Regions from separate parts of the Micromonospora sp. NPDC047793 genome, predicted to be linked through region 3. Evidence: predicted binding sites of a transcription regulator. Region 3 holds the regulator's gene; each other region holds the start of a gene.
The links. Region 3 encodes HrcA, which represses chaperone genes, less so after heat shock. Its sites were predicted from a motif close to GGTTNGCACNCTCNNNNNGAGNGTGCNAACC; they were not measured.

Region 1 (7,639 bases), on a different contig from region 3:
GGGTGCTGCTGCCGGCCGTCGACGCGCTGGAGGCCGCCGGGATCCTGGTGGTGGCCGCCGCCGGCAACACCGGCCCGTACTGCCGGTCCATCCAGGACCCGCCGGCCCCGTACCCGGACGTGCTGACGGTCGGTGCGGTGGACGAGCGGCGGCGGGTCACCGACTTCTCGTCCCGGGGACCCACCCCGTCGGGCGTGAACAAGCCGGACCTGGTGGCGCCGGGCGCGGACGTCCTCTCCGCGATGCCCGGGGGCGGTTACGCCACGCTCGCCGGTACGTCGATGGCGACCCCGCAGGTGGCCGGCGTGGTGGCGTTGATGTGGTCGGCCAACCCGGACCTCGTCGGTGACCTGGACCGGACCCGGCGGATCCTGCGCGAGACGGCCACCCCGATCGACGCCCCGACCGGCTCCGGCAACTGCGGCGGTACGGCGAACGTGGCCGGTGCCGGGCTGGTCGACGCGTACGCCGCCGTCGAGGCCGCCCGGGACTGACGCCGGATCACGGACTGACACCGGACTCGATGTGATCTAGGGTCGGCTGCCATGGACGCGACCACCATCGCCGAGTTGACCGTCGAGCGGGCCGCCGAGGTGGTCGAGCTCTGTCGCCGGGCGCTCGACCTGCCGGAGGACGCGGCCGAGGCGGAACCGCTCGTGGCGACGCTCTGGCACCGGGCCGCCGCCGACCGGCCGGTGCGGGTGTTCGGCGCGTACCGGGGTGACGACCTGGTCGGGGTCCTGATCGGATCGCACTCCGGCGAGGCGGGGCACGTCGACCTGCTGGCCGTGCACCCGCGGGTACGCCGTCAGGGCGTGGCCCGGGCCCTGCTCGGGCACGCCGAACGGGCGCTGGCCGAGTCGGGCGCGGTCGAGATGGTGCTCGCCGGCAACCCGCCGTACTACGGCTGGCCCGGCATCGACGTCCGCTACACCCCGGCGATCTGTCTCGCGCTCGCCCTCGGCTACCGCCAGGACCGCACCGCGTGGAACATGACCGCCGACCTGTCGTCCGACTCGTCACCGGCGCTGCGCGCCACCGAGGCGGCCGAGGCCCGGCTGGCCGGGCAGGGCGTGACGGTACGCCGGGCCGAGCCGAGCGACCTGCCGGCGCTCACCACCTTCGCCCGTACCACCTTCGGCGGGGCGTGGGACGGCGAGCTGGCCGGTTCGGTGGGTCGCCCCGACGCCGGCTGCCATCTGGCCGAGCGCGACGGCGAGCTGCTCGGCTTCGCCGCGTACGGATCGTCCCGGCCGAGCTGGTTCGGGCCGATGGGCACCGTCCCCGCTGCCGAGGGGTCCGGCATCGGCGGCGTCCTGCTGCGGCGCTGCCTGCGGGACCAGCGGACGGCCGGCATCGAGTCCGCGCAGATCGGCTGGGTCGGTCCGGTGCCCTTCTACTCGCGCAGCGCGGGTGCCCGGATCGAGCGGGTCTTCTTCCTGTACCGCAGGGCGCTCGGCAGCCCGAACGAGTCAACCGGCGCATAGGCGCCGATACCACCGTTCACCCTCCCCGGTCATCGACGCCCCCTACGGTTTTGCGTAGAGGAGGCAGCCATGACCACGGATGACGAGCAGACCCGGGACACCCTGGCGGTGCCCTTGGTCGCGGTTCCCGAACTCCCGGCCCAACTGCCGATCGACCGGCTGGACTACGGCGACGCCGAGCAGTTGGCGGAGATGACCGGGGCAGCCGAACCACCCGAGGAGCCGCTCATCCTGGTCGACGAACCGGCACCGCACCGCCCACCGTACGACCGGGCGCAGCAGCGGCGCGACGAGCGGCCGCTACCGACATAGGAAAAGGGCGGACCGCTGACGCGGCCCGCCCTTTCCGGCGTGTGGAGCTGGACTCAGAAGTCCATGTCCCCGCCACCCGGACCAGCCGGGGCGGCCGGGGTCTTCTCCGGCTTGTCCGCCACGACGGCCTCGGTGGTGAGGAACAGCGCGGCGATCGACGCGGCGTTCTGCAGCGCCGAGCGGGTCACCTTGGCCGGGTCGATGATGCCCGCGGCCAGCAGGTCCACGTACTCACCCGACGCGGCGTTCAGGCCGTGACCGGCGTCGAGGTTGCGGACGCGCTCGACGACGACGCCACCCTCCAGGCCGGCGTTGACGGCGATCTGCCGCAGCGGGGCGTCCAGCGCGATCTTGACGATCTGCGCGCCGGTCGCCTCGTCGCCGGCCAGGTCCAGCTTGTCGAAGGCGGTCTTGCCGGCCTGCACCAGCGCGACACCACCACCCGGGACGATGCCCTCCTCGACGGCGGCCTTGGCGTTGCGGACGGCGTCCTCGATGCGGTGCTTGCGCTCCTTGAGCTCGACCTCGGTGGCCGCGCCGACCTTGATCACCGCAACACCGCCGGCCAGCTTGGCCAGGCGCTCCTGCAGCTTCTCCCGGTCGTAGTCGGAGTCGCTCTTGTCGATCTCGGCCCGGATCTGGTTCACCCGGCCCTGGATCTGCTCGGCGTCACCGGCACCGTCGACGATGGTGGTCTCGTCCTTGGTCACCACGACCTTGCGGGCGCGGCCCAGCATGTCGAGACCGGCGGCGTCCAGCTTGAGGCCGACCTCCTCGCTGATGACCTGACCACCGGTGAGGATGGCGATGTCGGTCAGCATGGCCTTGCGGCGGTCACCGAAGCCCGGCGCCTTGACGGCGACCGACTTGAAGGTGCCCCGGACCTTGTTGACCACCAGGGTGGCCAGGGCCTCGCCCTCCAGGTCCTCGGCGATGATCAGCAGCGGCTTGCCGCCCTGCATGACCTTCTCCAGGATCGGGAGCAGGTCCTTGACCGACGAGATCTTGCTGTTGGCGATCAGGATGTACGGGTCGTCGAAGACGGCCTCCATACGCTCCGGGTCGGTCATGAAGTAGGCCGAGATGTAGCCCTTGTCGAAGCGCATACCCTCGGTGAGCTCCAGCTCCAGCCCGAAGGTGTTGCTCTCCTCGACGGTGATGACGCCTTCCTTGCCCACCTTGTCCATCGCCTCGGCGATGATCTCACCGACGGTGTTGTCACCGGCGGAGATGGAGGCGGTGGAGGCGATCTGCTCCTTGGTCTCGACGTCCTTGGCGAGCTTCAGCAGCTCCTCCGAGACGCTGGCCACGGCGGACTCGATGCCACGCTTCAGGGCCATCGGGTTGGCACCGGCAGCCACGTTGCGCAGACCCTCGCGAACGAGAGCCTGGGCCAGGACGGTCGCCGTCGTCGTGCCGTCACCGGCGACGTCGTCGGTCTTCTTGGCGACCTCCTTGACCAGCTCGGCGCCGATCTTCTCGTACGGGTCCTCGAGCTCGATCTCCTTGGCGATGCTCACACCATCGTTGGTGATGGTGGGGGCACCCCACTTCTTCTCGAGCACGACGTTGCGGCCCTTGGGGCCGAGGGTCACCTTCACGGCGTCGGCGAGCTGGTTCATGCCCCGCTCGAGGCCGCGGCGAGCCTCTTCGTCGAACGCGATCATCTTGGCCATACGGCGTTGTCCTCCTGGACACTCACGGACCAGCCGGGGTGTGCCCCGGACGGGCCGTCTGGTGTACGCACCTTGGGACGTCGCCACCTGGCGACGGCGACGTCTCCTCGGCCGGGCCGGATAGCCCGCGACGACCGGCCACTGCCCCGCCCGAGGTGATCCCCCGGGTGCGACGGTGGCCCCACCGTCCCGACCAACTGGCACTCACGCCATGCGAGTGCCAATGACTTGTTTAGCACTCTGCCCTGCCGAGTGCAAGCACGACCGCCGTGATCAGCCGAGTTCATGGGCCAGTTGGGCGTCGTTCACCGGCCCCTCGTGTCCCCGCTGCTCGGCGTACGTGACGACCAGCCCGACCAACTGGGCAAGCTGGCCCGGCAGGGTGAGCAGCGCCGCCAGCACCGTCACCACGACCGTGCCCGCCGTCACAGTCCGGGTCTCCATCGGGCCGGTGCCGATCAGCAGCAGGCCCACCTGCTCGATCGCAGCCGCGACCAACGACACGGCGACCACCGCGCCGATCACCAGCGCCAACCGGCCGAGCAGCAGGCCCAGGCGCTGCCGCAGCATCTGGTGCGAGCGGCCGATCGGGTTGTCCCGCTCGAACAGGTAGACCGGGCCGACCATGGCCAGCGCGAACACCGCGTAGATGCCGGGCAGGAAGCAGAGGCAGAGGCCGAACAGCACGATCATGCCGAACAGCAGGGTCCATCCCCAGAGCCCGAGCGCCCGCCGGACCCCGTAGCGCATGGCCGCGCCCAGGTCGACCGGCGTACCGGCCGCCTGCCGGGCGATCACCCAGGTCCCGGCCGCCCAGCCCACACACTGCACCAGGCTCGCGATCAGACCCGCCCCGAAGAGGCTGCCCACCCACACGAGGCTGTCGGCCCAGAATCCGGAGGGCAACGCGCTGCTGTCGTCGGCGAGCTGCTCCTCCCAGCGCGCGGTGGGGTCGATCACCAGCGCGAGCACCGCCAGCACCACCGCCGGCAGCACCTGGGTCAGCAGGACGATCGGCAGCAGGAGCGACCAGCCCCGGCGGAGCGCGCCGACACAGCGCGCGTACCAACCACCTACACCGGCACCGGGCGGATTCACCAACGGGCTGGCCGGGTCGAGGCCGTACCCCGGTTGCGGGTACCCACCGTAGGGCGACGTCGGATATGGCTGGCCCGGGTAGGGCTGGCTTGGATAGGGCTGGCTTGGATAGGGCTGGCCCGGATAGGGGGCGGTCGGGTCGACCGGTGGCCGCCCGTCCCCCCGATCGGGCTCGTTCGCCGGCGGGGTCGGCTCGTTCGCCGGCGAAGGCCGGGCCGGCTCGTCGGGGGACGAGGACGGACCCGCCGGGGGCGGCTGGTCGGACATGGACGCTCCTCAGCGATGGCTGGATCGGCCCATGATCTTCCCTGGTCGGCCCCGGCGCCGCTGCCCTGCACCGGCCACGATCCCATAACCCCACCCGAGGATCAGCCGGCGAGGTGGACGCGGCGGGTGACTCAGATGGCGCGTACCCGCTCGGCCTGCGGGCCCTTCTGGCCCTGGCCGATCTCGAACTCCACCCGCTGGCCGTCGTCCAGCGCCTTGTAGCCGTCCATCTCGATCGCGGAGAAGTGAACGAAGACGTCCTGCCCGCCGTCGACGGCGATGAAGCCGTAACCCTTTTCGGCGTTGAACCACTTCACGGTGCCCTGTGCCACGGTGTTGTCCTCACTCTGCGCGGCGTACCACAACTCCGGGCACCGGCACGCCGAACACCCGGAGACCACCGGTTTCAGCGATCCGCGACGACCCCGAAAAACGGTGACCGAAATCGCACGGTACACGAGGCGTGACGACCGCGCACGACCACAAATCGGGCATATTCCGACTGACGGCATCGCCGTACGTCATTGTGGTAAGCATGCCGACATGACCAGCGCGCTCGACGAGACCAGCACCCTGCGGGCGGACGTCCGTCGGGTCGAGCCGGCGGACGCCGCCCGGATGCGGGCCCTCCGTCTGGAGATGCTCGCCGACGCCCCGCTGGCCTTCCTGGAGACGATCGCGGAGGCCGCCGCGCGCCCGCACGCCGAGTACGCCGCCCGCGTCGCCCAGGTCTCGGCCGGCACCCACACCGCCCAGTTCGTGGCGGACCCCGGTGGCCGACTGGTCGGGCACGCAGGTGGCGTCGCCCATCCCACGGAACTCGCGGTCACCGTGGTCTACGCGGTCTACGTCACCCCGACGTGGCGCGGCACGGGCCTGCTCGCATCCCTGATCGATGCGGTCGGCGCCTGGTCACGGGAGTGCGGGCGGCAGGAGCTGATGCTCGAAGTCGTGGTGGGCAACGACCGCGCCTACCGCGCCTACCAGCGGATCGGCTTCGCCGACACCGGCGTACGGGTGCCGCACCCGACCGTCCCCGCCCTCCGCGAACTCCAGATGCGCCGCCGGGCGTAGTAGGTGTGGGTGGGGGTTTACGGGCAGCCCACCCTGCTCCGGGCGGTCAGGCTTGATTCCTCCGCAGGGTGGGCTGCCCGGAAACCCGACGTGGTCCGGCTGATCGGGTGGCCTGCCCTCGGATCGGACCGACCCACTCCCCTCGCCCTGCTCGGTAGCGACGGTCGCGGGCTGGCCAGGGTGTCCGGCGGATGCGGCGGGTGCCAGGTCTCCCGCGCCGCCTTTGCTCTGCTTCAATCCACGCAACGAACAGGGCGATTCGTTCCTCCTGGCAAATGCCGCACTGGCAAAGCCATGACAATTGACCAGAACCGGTGCGTTCTCCCGAGAGTATTGCGTGGAGTGAAGCAGAGCAAAGGCGGCAAGGCGCAGTACCGCCGCCCACCGTCCGCCTCCGCACCGCACCGCACCGCACCGCCCAAGCTCAACTCAGCTCATGCTCCAACGGTGACCCAGCAGGGTTCCGGGGCAGCCTGACCCGCGCAGGGATCAAGCCTGACCGCCCGGAGCGGGTCAGGCTGCCCCGGAACCCCCACCGTGAGAAGACCCGCCCCCCCCACCGTGAGCAGCAGACCTAGGCGTGCCGCCGACTCTGCACGATGCGGAAACGGTTGGCGACGTACGCCCCGTCGGTGAGGGCCGAGTTGGCCGCCGCGTTCGCCCCGCTGCCGTGGAAGTCGGAGAACGCCGCCGACTGGTTCACGAAGACGCCTCCGGTGAGGTTGCCGGACAGGTGCACTCCGACCTCGATCGCGGCGTTCTCGGCGGCGTCCAGCACCGCCTCGTCGGTGGAGTAGACGGCTGCCGTGAGCGCGCCCTTCTCCCCCACGGTCGCCCGGAGGATGTCCAGGCTGTGCGTGGTGGAGTCGGTGGCGATGGCGAAGGAGATGGGTCCGAACCACTCCCGCGAGTAGGTCGCGGTGTCGCCGGCGTCCAGCTTGACGACGGTGGGCGTACGGACCACCGCGTCCGGGAACGACGGGTGCGTGACGGTACGCGACTCCAGCACCGGCGTACCGACCTTGGTGACCTCGTCGAGGCGGTCCAGGACGCCGTCGTTGACGATGGCGCCGGTCAGCTCGACCCCACGCGCCGGGTCGGCGGTGAGCTTGCCGACGGCGGCGGCGATCCCGGCGGCCACCTCGTCGAAGCTCTTGTGTCCCTGGTCGGTGTCGATGCCGTCGCGGGGAATGAGGATGTTCTGCGAGGTGGTGCACATCTGGCCGCTGTAGAGCGTCAGGGTGAACCCGAGGTTGCGGCACATGCCGGCGAAGTCGTCGGTGGAGTCGACCACCACCGTGTTGAGTCCGGCCTTCTCGGTGTAGACCGCCGCCTGGCGGGCGTTGGCCTCCAGCCAGTCGCCGTACTCGGTGGAACCGGTGAAGTCCACGATCTTGACGGCCGGGTGCAGGGCCAGGGTCGAGGCCAGCTTCTCGCCGGGCGCCTCCGGGGCGAGCAGGACCAGGTTCGGGTCGAAACCGGCCTCGGCGAGCACCTGCCGGGCGTAGCGCACCGTCACGGCCAGCGGGAGTACGGCGCGCGGGTGCGGCTTGACGACCACCGGGTTGCCGGTGACCAGCGACGCGAACAAGCCCGGGTAGGAGTTCCAGGTCGGGAACGTGTTGCAGCCGATGACCAGGGCGACTCCTCGCGGCACCACATGGAACGTCTTGGTCATCCGCAGCGGGTCGCCCTTACCGGCGGCCTTCTCCCAGGCGGCGGTCC
Region 2 (7,639 bases), on a different contig from region 3:
GAGCCCGAGCCCGCCGGAACGGCCTGCGGTGATCAGTTCGACGATCTGCGAGTGCGTGATGTCGGTGGTCCTCACCTGGGCGACCATCTGGCCGAGATAGAGCGCGGCGATCCGGTCGGAGACGGCGAAGACGTCGTTCATGTTGTGCGAGATGAGCACCACGGCCAGGCCGTTGTCGGCCAGCCGGCGGACCAGTTCGAGCACCTGGGCGGTCTGTGCGACGCCGAGCGCGGCGGTCGGCTCGTCCAGGATCACCAGCTTGCTGTTCCAGAGCACCGCCTTGGCGATCGCCACGGTCTGGCGCTGGCCGCCGGAGAGGCTGGAGACGTGCTGGCGCAGCGACTTGACGGTGCGTACGGAGAGCCCGGCGAGGGTCTCCGCGGCCATCTGCTCCATCGTCGGCTCGTCCAGGACGATGCCGCTGCGCTTCTCCCGCCCGAGGAACATGTTCTGCACGATGTCGAGGTTGTCGCAGAGCGCGAGGTCCTGGTAGACGACCTCGATGCCGAGCGAGGCGGCGTCGCGGGGGCTGTTGATGTGCACCGGGCGGCCGTCGAAGACGAACTCCCCGGAGTCGGTGGGGTAGATGCCGCTGATGCACTTGACCAGGGTCGACTTGCCGGCGCCGTTGTCGCCGACGAGCGCGGTCACCTCGCCCGGGTAGGCAGCGAAGGCGACGTCGCGCAGGACCTGGACGGGACCGAAGCTCTTGTCGATCCCGCGTAGCTCCAGCAGTGGGGTCGCGGACACGGGGTTCTCCTTAGACACGGAGGGAGATCGGGACCCGTCCAGCGGCGTCGCGCCGCCCGGCACGGGGTTGCCGTGCCGGGCGGCGCCGCCTAGGCGGGTGGGTCAGCTGATGCCCGCTTCGGTGCAGAGCTTGGCGAAGTCGGGGGTGCAGACCTCTTCCTTGGTCACGTAGCCGTCGGCGATGACGTCCTTGACGTTCTCCTTGTAGATCGCCTTCGGAGTGAGCAGGACGCTGGCCACGTCCCGACCGCTCTCCGGGTCCTTGACCGTCTGGCCGGTCTCCTTGCGCTCGCCCTTGGCCAGCGCGATGGCCAGCTCGGAAGCGGCGTCCGCCTCCTGCTTGACGGCCTTGTAGACGGTCATGCACTGGTCACCGGCGAGGATGTTCTGCAGACCCTGCGGGTCGGCGTCCTGGCCGGTCACCGGGACCTTGCCGTTGAGGTTGTTCTTCTTGAGCACCGAGATGGCGGCGTTGCCCAGGCCGTCGTTCGCGCTCAGCACGCCGTCGATCTTGCCGCTGGCCTTGGTGAGCTGCTGCTCGAAGATGGTGGCGGCCTGCGCGTTGTCCCAGTCCGGCACCGAGTCGTCGGCGGCCTTGGTGTACTCGCCCGAGTCGAACTTCGGCTTGAGGACCGAGTCGTACCCGTTCTTGAACAGGGTCGCGTTGTTGTCGGTCGGCGAGCCGTTCAGGTACGCGATCGCCGGCTTCTCCACCTTGGCGTCGGTGAGGCACTTGACGAGGCCCTCGCCCTGGAGCTTGCCGACGGCCTCGTTGTCGAAGCTGACGTAGTACTCCGCCGAGCCGCCGAGGGTGAGGCGGTCGTAGTCGATGGTGGCGACGCCCTGCGACTTGGCCTTGTCGAGCACGGCCTTGCCGGTGCCGGAGTCCAGGTTGACGATCATCAGCGCGGTGACGCCGCTGGTGATCATCTGGTCGGCGATGGTCTGGAACGCGTTCTTGTCACCCTGGGCGTTCTGGATGTCGTACTGGACGCCGGCGGCCTTGAACGCCTCCTCCAGGAACTTGCGGTCCGCGCTCTCCCAGCGGACGGAGGACTTGCTGTCCGGCAGGATCACCCCGATCTTCGGGGTCTTGTCGGAACCGGCCTGGTTGCCGCCGGAGTCGTCGCCGCAGGCCGTCAGGGAGCCGAGGGTCAGGAGACCCACGGCGCCGACGGCGAGGAAGCCCTTGCGCATCTGCAGGGTCCTTTCGAGGGTGGGGGAAGGGTGTCGGTGTTTGTTTTGTTGTGTCCGGCAACGTATTGCGCCCCACACGCCAGCACAAGAGTGCGATCGCGATGAGTTTGTTGTCGGCGGTAACAATTCAGCAACGCCGACGACACCCGCCCGGTACGCGGCCGGGCGACGACGGATAAGTGGGCAGGTCGGGTGCGGTCAGCCGGTGGTCAGCGCGGCGGTGCTGGCCTCGGTGAGCGCCACGAGATCCGTGGGCGCCAATTCCACCTGGAGACCCCGGCGACCGGCCGACACGTACACGGTGGGATGCGCCAGGGCGGACTCGTCGATCACGGTGGGCAGCCGCTTGCGTTGGCCGAGCGGACTGATGCCGCCCCGCACGTACCCGGTGGTCCGCTCGGCCGCCGCGCGGTCGGCCAGCGCCGCCCGCTTGCCGCCCACGGCGGCGGCGAGGGCCTTGAGGTCCAACTCGCCGGTGACCGGCACCACCGCCACGGTCAGCGCGCCGTCGACCTCGGTGACCAGGGTCTTGAAGACCCGTTCCGGCGCGACCGCGAGCGCGGCGGCGACCACCGCGCCGTAGTTGGCGGCGTCCGCCGGGACGTCGTACGGGTGGGTGCGGTGCGTGATCCTCTGCTTCGCCAGCAGCGCGATCGCCGGCGTACCCCGTCCCGCCATGCCCGCCAACCTAGTCCTGCGCCCGGCGGGTCAGGTCGCCGGCTGGCAGACCAGCACCGTCGGCGCTCCGGCGACCCGGGTCAGCACCAGGCTGGCCGGCTGGTCACCGGCCAACCGCAGGTCCCGCCGGAGCCGCTCCGGTTCCAGCGCGGAGCCCCGCTTGAGGATCTCCACCCGGCCGACCCGGCGCTCCCGCAGCAGCGCCCGCAGCCGCTTGAGCGAGAACGCCAGCACGTCGGTCACCTCCAGGCAGCGGGCGTACGGGGTGGGGGTGGCCCGGTCGGCATAGAGGTAGGCGATGCTCGGGTCGGCCAGCGTGGCGTCCAGGTCGGCGGCGAGCTCGGCGACCAGGTGTGCCCGTACCACCGCCGAATCCGGGTCGTAGACGAACCTGCGTACCGGCCCGACCGGCGCCTCCGCCGTCCCCCGCCCGGTGAGCTGATGCACGCGCACCCCATCGCCTTCATGTAAGGAGGGGACCCCTGCTATACACGAGGCGTTAGTAGGGGGCCCTTCCTTGCAGATGGTCGCGCGGCGGGGGTGTGCGGCGAGCGGGCCGCACCAGAGGGCCGCCTCCACCAGGTCGCCGTCGACGCCGACCCACTCCGCCTCGGCGCCGGCCGGGATCAGGGCGTGATCGAGACCCGGCGCCACCTTCACCACCATGCGCGGCACCCGTTCGGCGAGGCCGGTGACGAAGTCCCACGGCGGCGAGTACGCGTTCGGGTCGAAGACCCGGCGACCGGTACCGGCCCGGCGGCGGGCCGGATCGCAGAAGACCGCGTCGACCCGGGTCACGTCGAACGCGGTCGCGTCGCCACACTCGACGGTGACGAGGTCGGCCAACCCGGCAGCGAGAGCGTTCGCCTCGGCGAGCGCGGCGGTGAGCGGGTCGGCCTCCACCGCGTACACCCGGATGCCGGCGCGAGCGGCGGCCAGCGCGTCGGCGCCCAACCCGCAGCCCAGGTCCGCCAGGGTGCCCACCCCGGCGGCCCGCAGTCGTCGGGCCCGACGGTCCGCCACGATCCGCCGGGTGGCCTGCTCCAGACCGGGCCGGGTGAAGAACATGGCGCCGGCCTCCGACCCGAACTTGCCGGTGGCGCGGCGGCGCAACTCCGCCTGGGTCAGTGCCGCCGCCGCCAGTCCGGCCGGCACCCCTGCCGCGCGGAGCGTGGCCGCCGCGTGCAGCGGGTCGCCGCCGGCCACCCGCCCCGCCGCGTCGAGCGCCGCCGACCCCTCGTCGGTACGCAACGCGGCGAACTGCTCCAGATCCACCCGCCCATTGTCCGGGCCGCCACTCGTCCCCGCCCCGGCCGCCCCCGCCCCCGCCCGCCGCTGTCCTGCCCGCCGCTGTCCTGTTCATGATCGTGCTCGATCCAGGATCGAGTGGTCTCGCGGTCGCCTGGATACCACTCGATCCTGGATCGAGCGGCTGCGGGCGGTCGATGGCTTCCTGGCGGAGGCAGGTGACCGGGTGGCGGGCCTCGGGTGGCGGTCGTCTGTGGTTAACGGCGGCGCGAGTATGGGGGCAAGAGTGGGGGAAGAGTGGCGACACGAGGTGGGGAGTTGGCACTCTCCTTGACGGAGTGCTAGCCGAGGAATAACCTGCGATTAGCACTCTCACCCTGAGGGTGCCAACGTCCGGGCCCTGGTGCCCGGGGGTTGAACGCCAGGCGGACCGGCACCCGCGACGACGGCCCCGCCCGGTGGCATGTGGCAATTGACGCCGGTCGGCATGCCGATCGGTAACGAAACCAAGTACCCCAGGAGGGTATGCCCGTGACTACCGCGACCAAGGTTGCGATCAAGCCGCTCGAGGACCGCATCGTGGTCCAGGCGAACGAGGCCGAGACCACCACCGCCTCGGGCATCGTGATCCCCGACACCGCCAAGGAGAAGCCGCAGGAGGGCACCGTCCTCGCTGTCGGCCCGGGCCGGATCGACGACAAGGGCAACCGCGTGCCGATCGACGTCTCCGTCGGCGACACCGTCCTCTACTCGAAGTACGGCGGCACCGAGGTCAAGTACGCCGGCGAGGAGTACCTGGTGCTCTCCGCCCGCGACGTCCTCGCGGTCATCGAGAAGTAACCAACCGATCAGTGACGTTGCCCCGGTCCGGTTCGCCGGGCCGGGGCAACCTCGCGTCGAAGGGACATTCATGGCGAAGATCCTGAGCTTCTCGGACGACGCCCGGCACCTGCTGGAGCACGGTGTCAACGCGCTCGCGGACGCGGTCAAGGTCACCCTCGGGCCGCGCGGGCGCAACGTCGTCCTGGACAAGAAATTCGGTGCGCCGACGATCACCAACGATGGTGTGACCATCGCCAAGGAGATCGAGCTCACCAACCCGTACGAGAACCTCGGCGCGCAGTTGGTCAAGGAGGTGGCGACCAAGACCAACGACGTCGCCGGCGACGGGACCACCACCGCGACCGTGCTGGCCCAGGCCATGGTCCGCGAAGGTCTGCGCAATGTCACCGCGGGCGCCAACCCGGCCGGCCTCAAGCGGGGCGTCGACGCGGCCGCCGCGAAGGTCTCCGAGGCGCTGCTCGGCAAGGCCGTCGAGGTCGCCGACAAGAAGGCCGTGGCGCACGTCGCGACGGTCTCCGCGCAGGACGCCACCATCGGTGAGCTGATCGCCGAGGCGATGGAGCGGGTCGGCCGCGACGGTGTGATCACCGTCGAGGAGGGCTCCGCCCTGCACACCGAGCTGGACGTGACCGAGGGTCTCCAGTTCGACAAGGGCTTCATCTCGCCGAACTTCGTCACCGACGCGGAGTCGCAGGAGTCCGTCCTGGAGGACGCGTACATCCTGATCACCACGCAGAAGATCTCGGCGATCGAGGAGCTGCTGCCGCTGCTGGAGAAGGTCCTCCAGAACAATAAGCCGCTGCTGATCGTCGCCGAGGACGTCGAGGGCCAGGCCCTGTCCACCCTGGTGGTGAACGCGATCCGCAAGACCCTCAAGGTCTGCGCGGTCAAGGCCCCCGGCTTCGGTGACCGCCGCAAGGCGATGCTCCAGGACATGGCGATCCTGACCGGCGCCGAGCTGGTCGCGCCCGAGCTGGGCTACAAGCTCGACCAGGTCGGCCTGGAGGTGCTGGGCACCGCCCGGCGCATCGTGGTCGACAAGGAGAACACCACGATCGTCGACGGTGGCGGTCAGGGCACCGAGGTCACCGACCGGGTCGCCCAGATCCGCAAGGAGATCGAGGCGTCGGACTCCGAGTGGGACCGGGAGAAGCTCGCCGAGCGGCTGGCCAAGCTCTCCGGCGGCATCGCGGTGGTCAAGGTCGGCGCGGCCACCGAGGTCGAGATGAAGGAGCGCAAGCACCGCATCGAGGACGCCATCGCCGCGACCAAGGCTGCGGTCGAGGAGGGTACGGTCCCCGGCGGCGGTGCCGCCCTGGCCCAGATCCTGCCGGTGCTCGACGACGACCTGGGCTTCACCGGTGACGAGAAGGTCGGCGTCTCGATCGTGCGCAAGGCGCTGGTCGAGCCGCTGCGCTGGATCGCCCAGAACGCCGGCCACGACGGTTACGTGGTGGTGCAGAAGGTCATCGCCGCCGAGTGGGGCACCGGTCTCGACGCGGCCGTCGGCGAGTACGTCGACCTGGCCAAGGCGGGCATCATCGACCCGGTCAAGGTGACCCGTAACGCGGTCACCAACGCCGCGTCGATCGCCGGTCTGCTGCTCACCACCGAGAGCCTCGTGGTGGACAAGCCGAAGGAGGCGGAGCCCGCCGCCGCCGGTGGCCACGGCCACGGGCACGGGCACGGCCACCAGCACGGCCCGGGTTTCTGACCCGAGGAGTACGTGGACGTGGGGCGCACCGTCGACGACGGTGCGCCCCACGTGTGTTCCGGCCCGGTCACACCGGGTCGAGGTGACTACCGGTCGGGCGTACGGTCGGAAACACTGGACCGGTGAGCAGTACGACACCCCGGTACGCCGCCCTCGCCGGTATCGCCGCCGCAACGGCGGCCATCGGTGCCGCCGAGGTCGTGGCGGTGCTGACCGGCCCCCGTTCCGCCCCGCTGGTGGCGGTCGGTGGGCTGGTCGTGGACGCCGCCCCCGAGCCGGTGAAGCGGTTCGGCATCGCGGTCTTCGGCACGTACGACAAGATCGCCCTGCTGGTCGGGACGGCGGTGCTGCTGGCCGGTTTCGCCGCCCTGCTGGGCGTGCTGGCCGTACGCCGCCTGGTGGTCGGCCTGGCCGGCATCGCGGCGTTCGCCGCTCTCGGTGCCGGGGCGGCGCTGACCCGGGCCGGCGCGGACGGCCTGGACGCGGTGCCGTCGCTGGTCGGCGCGCTGGTCGGCGGCGTGACGCTCTGGGCGTTCGTCGCCGGTCCGCTGGAACTCGATCCGTGGCCCTGGTCCCCGCCGACGGGCGAGCGCGCGCCCGCGCCGGACGGGGCAGGGCCGCAGCACCCACCCGAGCCGGACGGGACGGGTCCGCAGCGGCGGACCGATCCGGAGTCGCGGCGGCGCTTCCTCACCGGTGTCGGCGGGGTGCTCGGGGTGGCCGTCGTCGGCGGGGCGGCCGGACGGTGGTGGGCCGGTCAACGGGGTGTCTCCGACGCGCGGGCGGCGATCAGCCTGCCCGCCCCGGTCTCCGCCGCGCCGCCGCTGCCCGCCGGTGTCGACCTGGAGGTGCCGGGCCTGGCGCGGTACGTCACCGAGAACCGGCGCTTCTATCGCATCGACACCGCGCTCGTGGTGCCGCAGGTGGATCCGGAGACGTGGCGGCTGCGCATCCACGGCCGGGTGCGCAATCCGGTGACGCTGAGCTTCGCGGACCTGTTGGCCCGGCCGATGGTGGAGCGGTACGTCACGCTGGCCTGCGTCTCCAACGAGGTCGGCGGCGATCTGATCGGCAACGCGCGGTGGCTCGGCGTACCGATCCGGGAGCTGCTCGACGAGGTGCAGCCGCTCGACGGCGCGGACCAGGTGGTCGGGCGCTCGGTGGACGGCTGGACCTGCGGCACCCCGACGTCGGTGCTGCGGGACGGGC
Region 3 (7,639 bases):
GGTGCGCCTGCCCACCCCGGCGCGGACCGGTGACCGCAACGGGATCCGACGACTGGCGCACAAGTAGACAAAAGAGTCAGCCGTCGGCCCGGAAGTCGTACCCGTCGAAGGTCTCCTGCCGTCGGGTGAACCGGTAGGTCGCCCAGTGCATCCGGACCACCTCGCCGGCGGAGTCCCGGGTCAGCCGGAGCAGTTCGCCTACCTCCCGGCCGGAGACCGTCCGGAACACGTCCGGCTGCTCCGGCACCGGTGCGAAGACCGCCGGCGGCCTCTCCGTCGGGTCACCGGCACCCCGCGCTTGCAGGGCACCGTCGTGCCAGCCGAAGACGTACTCGAAACCCTCGCCCCACCAGCGGCCGAGCAGCCCTCGCAGGTGCTCCGGGGCCGGCGTGCCCGGCCGCCACGGCACGATGTCGGCCGGGTCGTGCTCGACCGCGGCGGCGAGCAGCCGGTGCGGCAGTTCCAGCAGGTCCACGGCGGTACCGGAGGAACCCAGCACGGCGGCGCCGAACGCGGCGGGCGCCCCCTCGCCGCCCCGCCGGCCGTACACCCCGGCCAGGAACCCGGGCATCGCCCCGTCGTGCCCGACGTGCACCACCCGCTGTCCCTGCGGCACCAGGATCAGGCCCAGGCCGAAGCCGGCGGACCACGTCGTCTCGTCGGTGACCGTCACCGGCCAGCGCATCTCCTCCAGCGTGGCCGGCGCGAGCACCCCGCCGGTCGGGTCCAGGGCCGCCGGGTCGGCCAGGTACGCGGCCCAGCGGGCCATGTCACCGGCGGTGCTCCACAACTGCGCGGCGGGCCCGACCGCGCCGAAGTCGGTCGGCGGCTCCGGGCGCGCCTCGTCGGAGTACGCGTCCACCAGGAACCCGGTCGCCGCGCGGGGACCCGGCTCGACCGTGGTCGCGGTCAGCCCCAGCGGAGTGAGCACCCGCTCGGTCAGCACCTCGGCCCAGGTCCCGCCCCGCACCCGGCCGACCAGCCGGCCCAGCAGCGCCATGCCCAGGTTCGAGTAGTGGTAGCGGCGACCCGGCGGCAGCACCCGCTCCGCCCGGGCCAGCTCGGCGACCAGCCGGTCGGCGTCCGGCGCCCGCAACGTGTCCCAGACGTCGCCGTACGGCTCCCGTTGCAGGCCGGCGGTGTGCGACAGCAACCGGCGCACGGTCAGCTCGCCGTGCGCCGGCAGGTCCAGGTGCCGGTCCAGCGGGTCGTCGAGGTCGAGCAGGCCGTCGTCGCGGCACTGGAGGGTGAGCACGGCGGTGAACGTCTTGGTCACCGACCCGATCCGGAACCGGGTGTCCTCGTCCAGCGCGGTGTCGTTGCCGGTGCCGCCGACCACGCACGTCCACAGCGGGCGGTCCGCCCGGTGCACCGCCGCCGCCACGGCCGGCACCCGTCCCCGCGCCTGGACCTCCCGGACCATCCGGTCGAGTCGACCGGTGGCGGCTGTGGTCACGCCACGCTCCGGGCCAGCATCGGCCCGAGCGGCGCACCACCCAACAGGTGCGCGTGCACGTGGAAGACCTCCTGACCGCCGTACGCCCCGGTGTTGAACATCAGCCGGAAGCCGTCCCCGAGCAGCCCCTCGTCCTCGGCCACCGCGGCGGCCGTGGCCAGTACCTCACCGGCCAGCGCCGGATCGCCGGCGGCCAGGGTGGCCACGTCGGCGTAGTGCTCCTTGGGGATGACGAGGACGTGCACCGGCGCCTTCGGGTCGATGTCGCGGAAGGCGAGCGTGGTGGGGGTCTCGCGGACCACGGTGGCCGGGATCTCCCCGGCGACGATCCGGCAGAACAGGCAGTCAGGAGTACTCACCGGGGCAGTGTAAGGAAGGGCCCCCTACTAACGCCTCGTGTATAGGAAGGGTCCCTTCCTTACATCTGGGCGGGTGCGGCAGGATGGCGCGCATGTCGGGGCGGGCGGTACTGGTCACGGGTGGGTCACGCGGCATCGGACGGGCGGTGGTCACGGCGTTCGCCGCCTCCGGCGACCGGGTGGCGATCCACCACCGCGACTCGGCAGACCTGGCCGAGGCGTTGCGGGCCGCGCTTCCCGGCGACGGCCATCTGGTGGTCCGCACCGACCTGGCCGACCCCGACGCGGTACGGGCGATGGTGGACGAGGCGGCGGAACGACTCGGCGGGCTCGACGTACTCGTCAACAACGCCGGGGTGTTCGGCCCGGCCGATCCACCGCACCCGGTCTTCGAGAGCAGCTACGAGCAGTGGCAGAGACGGTGGCGCGAGATTCTCGACACCAACCTGCTCGGTGCCGCCAACGCCGCCTGGTGCGCGGCCCAGCACATGCGCTCGGGCGGCGGGCGCATCGTCAACGTATCGTCGCGCGGCGCGTTCCGGGGCGAGCCTGCCAACCCGGCGTACGGGGCCAGCAAGGCCGGGCTCAACGCGATGGCCCAGTCGCTTGCGGTGGCCCTGGCGCCGTACGGCATCGCGGTCGCCACGGTCGCGCCCGGTTTCGTGGCGACCGACATGACCAACGAGCACCTGAAGTCGCCGCGCGGCGACGCGGTCCGGGCACAGAGCCCGTTCGACCGGGTGGCCCGCCCCGAGGAGATCGCGGCGGCGGTGCACTGGTTGGCCAGCCCCGAGGCGGAGTGGGCCTCCGGCACCATCGTGGACCTCAACGGCGCCTCCTACCTGCGCACCTAGAGACCCCCGGCCGGAGAGCGCCGCGTCCGGCCGCAAACCGTTGCGTCCGTTGAAGCAGAGCAAAGGGGCCGAGGTGCATTACCCCGGCCCGGCCACGACCCGTCGGGCAGGGCGTACCGGCCTCGCCGCGCGGGCGTGGCCGGTGACGGTCACCAGCGCAGCAGTCGGGTGGCGAGCACGGCCAGCGCGGCCACCCCGGCCGTGGAGGTACGCAGCACCGACGGGCCGAGCCGGACCGGACGCGCGCCCGCCTCCTGGAAGGCCGCCAGCTCGGCCGGAGTGATGCCGCCTTCCGGGCCGACCACCAGCACGATCTCGCCCCGGTCGGGCAACTCGACGGTGGTCAGCCGGTCGCTCGCCTCCTCGTGCAGCACATAGCCGGCGGCGGCCCCCGCGATCCGGCGGGCCACCGACGTGCCGGACTCGTCCGGGGCACCGGCGACCACCGGCAGCCACGCCCGACGGGCCTGCTTCGCCGCCTCCCGGGCGGTCGCCACCCACTTGGCCCGGGCGCGTACGCCTCGTTCGCCGCGCCACTGCACCACCGAGCGGGACGCCGCCCAGGGGACGATCTCGTCCACGCCCGTCTCGGTCATCGCCTGCACGGCCAGCTCACCCCGGTCGCCCTTGGCGATGCCCTGCACCACCACCAGTCGCGGGTGCGCCGCGTCGACGTACCCGCGAGCGGTGATGTCCAGGTCGAGGGTGCCCCGGCCGACGGCGGTGACCACCGCCTCGGCGGTGCCGCCCCGACCGTCGGCGAGCAGCAGCTCCTCGCCGACCCGGAGCCGCTGCACGGTGGCCGCGTGGTGGCCCTCCGGCCCGCCGAGCACCGTCGAGTCGGTGGTGGGCAGCGACTCGACCAGGAAGAGCGGAGCGGACACCTCAGGCGTGGCCGTTGAAGGCGTCGCGCATCCGGGAGAAGAACCCGCCCTGCTTGCTGAGCTCGGCGACCTCCTCGCCCCGGGTCACCGCGAACTCCCGCAACATCCGCTCCTGGTCGGCGTCGAGCTTGGTCGGGGTACGCACGTCGAGGTGGACGTAGAGGTCGCCCCGACCGGCACCGCGCAGGTGCGGTACGCCCCGGGCCCGTAGCCGCAGCGTGCTGCCCGGCTGGGTGCCCGGCTTCACGTCGACCGGCTCCTCGCTGTCCAGCGTCTTGATGGTCAGCCGGGTGCCGAGCGCGGCGGCGGTCATCGGCACGGTGACCCGGCAGTGCAGGTCGTCGCCCTTGCGGGAGAAGACGTCGTGCGGCCGCTCGTGGATCTCCACATAGAGGTCACCGGCGGTGCCGCCACCCGGGCCGACCTCGCCCTGCTGCGCCAGGCGGATCCGCATCCCGTCCTCGACGCCGGCCGGGATCTTCACGGTCAGCGAGCGGCGGGTGCGGACCCGGCCGTCACCGGCGCAGGTGGGGCAGGGGTGCGGGATGGTCGTGCCGTAGCCCTGGCAGACCGTGCACGGCCGGGCGGAGACCACCTGGCCGAGGAAGGTGCGCTGCACCGACTGCACCTCGCCCCGACCACCGCACGCCTCGCAGGTGGCCAGGTGGGTGCCGGCGGCGGTACCGGCCCCGGTGCAGGTGGTGCAGAGCACGGCGGTGTCGACCGTGATCGGTGCCTCGACCCCGAAGGCGGTCTCCTGCAGGTCCAGTTCGAGCCGCAGGATCGCGTCGGCCCCGGGCCGGGTACGCGGTCGCGGGCCACGCCCGGCGCCGGTGGCCCCGCCGAAGAAGGCGTCCATGATGTCCTGGAAGCCGACGAAGGGTCCGGCGCCACCGGGGCCGCCCGGCCCACCGGCACCGCCGCCGCCCGGGGCGAGCGGGTCGCCACCGAGGTCGACGATCTGCCGTTTCCGGTCGTCGGACAACACCTCGTACGCGGCGTTGATGTCCTTGAACTTCTCCTGGGCCTCCGGGTCCGGATTCACGTCCGGGTGGAACTGGCGCGCCAGCTTGCGGTAGGCGCGCTTGATCTCGTCGTCGGAGGCCCCTCGGCTCACGCCGAGAATGCCGTAGTAGTCCCTGGCCACTGGGTTCCGTGTCCTCGTGTTCGTCTCGCGTTACGCCGGTCGGTGGCGGCAGCCTGCCGTCGGCCCTGACTGGTCAGTTCTGGGCCAGCAGCTCGCCCACGTAGCGTGCCACGGCCCTCACCGTGGCGATTGTTCCGGGGTAGTCCATCCGGGTCGGACCCAGCACGCCCATCCCCCCGACGATGGTCGCGCCCGGGCCGTATCCGGTGCTGACCACGGACGCCGCCCGCAGGTTGTCGATCTGGTTCTCGTCGCCGATGCGGACCCGCAGCGTGCTCGGCTCGACCTCGCCGATGAGCTTGAGCAGCACCACCTCCTCCTCGAGCGCTTCGAGGATGGGGCGCAGCGACCCCTGGAAGTCGAGCAGGCCGCCCCGGGCCAGGTTGGCGGTGCCGGCCAGGGCGAGCCGCTCCTCGTGCCGTTCGACGAGGGTCTCCAGCAGGACGGTGGAGAGCGTGGTCATGGCCGCCCGCAGGTGCGGCGCGCACTCGTCGATGAGTGTCTGCACCAGCGGTGGCGTGTCGGACAGGCGGGTGCCGACCAGCTTCTCGTTGACGAGTCGGCGCAGGTCCAGGACGTCGTCGGCGGGGACCGGCGCGGGCAGTTCGACCAGCCGCTGCTCGACCCGGCCGGTGTCGGCGATCATCACCAGCGTCAGCCGGGTGGTGGAGATCGGCACGAGTTCCAGGTGCCGGACGGTGGAGCGGGCCAGGCTCGGGTACTGCACCACGGCGACCTGACGGGTGAGTTGCGCGAGCAGGCGTACGGTGCGGTGCACCACGTCGTCGAGGTCCACCGCGCCGACCAGGAACCGTTCGATCGCCCGCCGTTCGGCGGGGCTGAGCGGCTTGACCCGACTGAGCCGGTCGACGAAGAGTCGGTAGCCACGGTCGGTGGGCACCCGCCCGGCACTCGTGTGCGGCTGGCGGATGTAGCCCTCCTCCTCCAGCACGGCCATGTCGTTGCGGACCGTGGCGGGGGACACACCGAGTTGGTGCCGTTCGACGAGGGCCTTGCTGCCGACCGGCTCCTGGGTGGCGACGTAGTCCTCGACGATCGCCCGGAGCACGGCGAGTTTCCGGTCGTCGAGACCCATCCTCCCCACCTCCTGTCGCAGGTCAGCCCGGAGCGCCCGGAGTGCCAGAGGAACACTCTGGCACTCGACTGTAGCGAGTGCCAGTCTACGTCGGCGTTCCCGTGCCCGCGATGATCAAGACTTCCCGGATGTCCGGAAACCGATCGGCGGGTTGACACTCCCCGGTGTCGCTATGGTGCGCCGTTGCCGCTGGCACCTACCGTGACCACATGACTGAACCACCTCGTCCCCCAGGATCCGGCGACGACCCCACGTCCCCACTGTCGGGCTCGTCGGGCCAGCCCGGCTATCCCCCGCCCGGCGGCTATCCGCCGCCCACCGGCGACCAGCCCCCGTCGCCCGGCGGCTACGGCACTCCGGGTGACTACCCCCCGCCCGGCGGCTACCCGCCGCCCGGCGGTTATCCCCCGCCGGGTGAGTACCCCCCGCCGGGCGGCGCGCCCGGTGTCGGGTACCCGACGGGCGGTTACGGTCCCCCCGGCGGCGGCTACGCCAGCAACGAGGACAAGACCTGGACCCTGATCGCCCACTTCGGCGGCCCGCTCGGGGTGGTCGTGGGCGGCGGTCTGCTGGGCTGGGTCGCGCCGCTGATCGCGATGATGACCCGGGGGCAGCAGAGCCCGGTGGTCCGGGCGCACTCGGTGGCCGCCCTGAACTTCCAGCTCACCTGGGCCATCGCCGGGCTGCTCAGCTGGGTGCTCACCGCGATCACCTGCGGGCTGCTGTTCTTCGTGCCGTTCCTGGTCTGGATCGTGCCGGTGATCTTCGGGATCATCGCCGGGGTCAAGGCCAACGAGGGCGCCCTCTACCGGTACCCGATGACCTACGCCTTCGTGAAGCGCTGATCTCGGCTTCGTGAAGCCCTGACCTCGGGGACGGCGGTCAGGGCAGCAGGTCCCGCACCACGGCGTCGGCGAGCAGCCGGCCGCGCACCGTGAGAACGGCGCGGCCGGCCGCGTGGGCGGGCGCGGCGAGCAGTCCCTGCGCCACCGCCCGCGCGGCAGCGGCCCGACCGGCGTCGTCGAGGACGTCCAGCGGCAGCCCGGACGCGAGCCGCAGCCGGAGCATGACGTCCTCCATGTGCGCCTCGCCGTCGGTGAGCACCTCCCGGGCCGACCCGGGAGGCTCACCGGCGGCCAGCCGTCTCGCGTACTCGCGGGGGTGTTTGACGTTCCACCAGCGCACGCCACCGACGTGGCTGTGCGCCCCCGGGCCGAGGCCCCACCAGTCGCCGCCGGTCCAGTACAGCAGGTTGTGCCGGCACCGGGCGGCCGGCGTCCGCGCCCAGTTGGACACCTCGTACCAGGAGAAACCGGCCGCGCCGAGGGCGGCCTCGGCGGCCAGGTAACGCTCCGCGGCGACGTCGTCGTCCGGGTACGGCAACTCGCCGCGACGCATCCGCGCGGCCAGCCGGGTGCCGTCCTCGACGATCAGGGCGTACGCGCTGACGTGGTCGACGCCCGCCGCCACCACCTGGGCCAACGACTCGGCGAAGTCCTCCGCCCGCTCCCCCGGCGTCCCGTAGATCAGGTCCAGGTTGACGTGCGCGAAACCGGCGTCACGCGCCTCCAGTGCGGCGGCCGGTGCGCGACCGGCCCGGTGCCGACGGTCGAGCACGGCGAGCACCCCGGGCGTGGCCGACTGCATGCCGAGCGAGATCCGGGTGTAGCCGGCGGCCCGCAGCTCCTTGAGCGAGACGGGGTCGACCGACTCCGGGTTGGCCTCGGTGGTCACCTCGACGTCGGGTGCCAGCCCCCAGGTGCGGTCGATCGCGTCGAGGATGCGGGCCAGGTCGTCGGCGGGCAGCAGGGTGGGGGTACCGCCGCCGACGAAGACCGTCTCC

Region 1: groL (chaperonin GroEL) is a predicted target of HrcA. The motif match lies at 3,671-3,701, and genes of this name have one in related genera.
Region 2: groES (co-chaperone GroES) is a predicted target of HrcA. The motif match lies at 4,235-4,265, and genes of this name have one in related genera.

The regions. Positions count from the first base shown of each region.
Region 1 is NZ_JBEYSG010000001.1:267,794-275,432, reverse strand. Features, by position in the region: gene ABZ738_RS01220 (S8 family serine peptidase) at 1-494, shown strand, start outside; gene ABZ738_RS01215 (GNAT family N-acetyltransferase) at 546-1,487, shown strand; gene ABZ738_RS01210 (hypothetical protein) at 1,557-1,799, shown strand; gene groL (chaperonin GroEL) at 1,853-3,475, opposite strand; gene ABZ738_RS01200 (hypothetical protein) at 3,749-4,573, opposite strand; gene ABZ738_RS01195 (cold-shock protein) at 4,972-5,172, opposite strand; gene ABZ738_RS01190 (GNAT family N-acetyltransferase) at 5,384-5,914, shown strand; gene paaN (phenylacetic acid degradation protein PaaN) at 6,489-7,639, opposite strand, start outside.
Region 2 is NZ_JBEYSG010000001.1:563,471-571,109, forward strand. Features, by position in the region: gene ABZ738_RS02620 (ATP-binding cassette domain-containing protein) at 1-750, opposite strand, end outside; gene ABZ738_RS02625 (substrate-binding domain-containing protein) at 853-1,947, opposite strand; gene ybaK (Cys-tRNA(Pro) deacylase) at 2,146-2,625, opposite strand; gene ABZ738_RS02635 (methyltransferase domain-containing protein) at 2,656-3,900, opposite strand; gene groES (co-chaperone GroES) at 4,399-4,713, shown strand; gene groL (chaperonin GroEL) at 4,784-6,430, shown strand; gene ABZ738_RS02650 (molybdopterin-dependent oxidoreductase) at 6,553-7,639, shown strand, end outside.
Region 3 is NZ_JBEYSG010000024.1:50,623-58,261, reverse strand. Features, by position in the region: gene ABZ738_RS29910 (serine hydrolase domain-containing protein) at 77-1,423, opposite strand; gene ABZ738_RS29905 (histidine triad nucleotide-binding protein) at 1,453-1,815, opposite strand; gene ABZ738_RS29900 (SDR family oxidoreductase) at 1,908-2,669, shown strand; gene ABZ738_RS29895 (16S rRNA (uracil(1498)-N(3))-methyltransferase) at 2,819-3,553, opposite strand; gene dnaJ (molecular chaperone DnaJ) at 3,555-4,700, opposite strand; gene hrcA (heat-inducible transcriptional repressor HrcA) at 4,774-5,796, opposite strand; gene ABZ738_RS29880 (DUF4870 domain-containing protein) at 6,006-6,641, shown strand; gene hemW (radical SAM family heme chaperone HemW) at 6,679-7,639, opposite strand, start outside.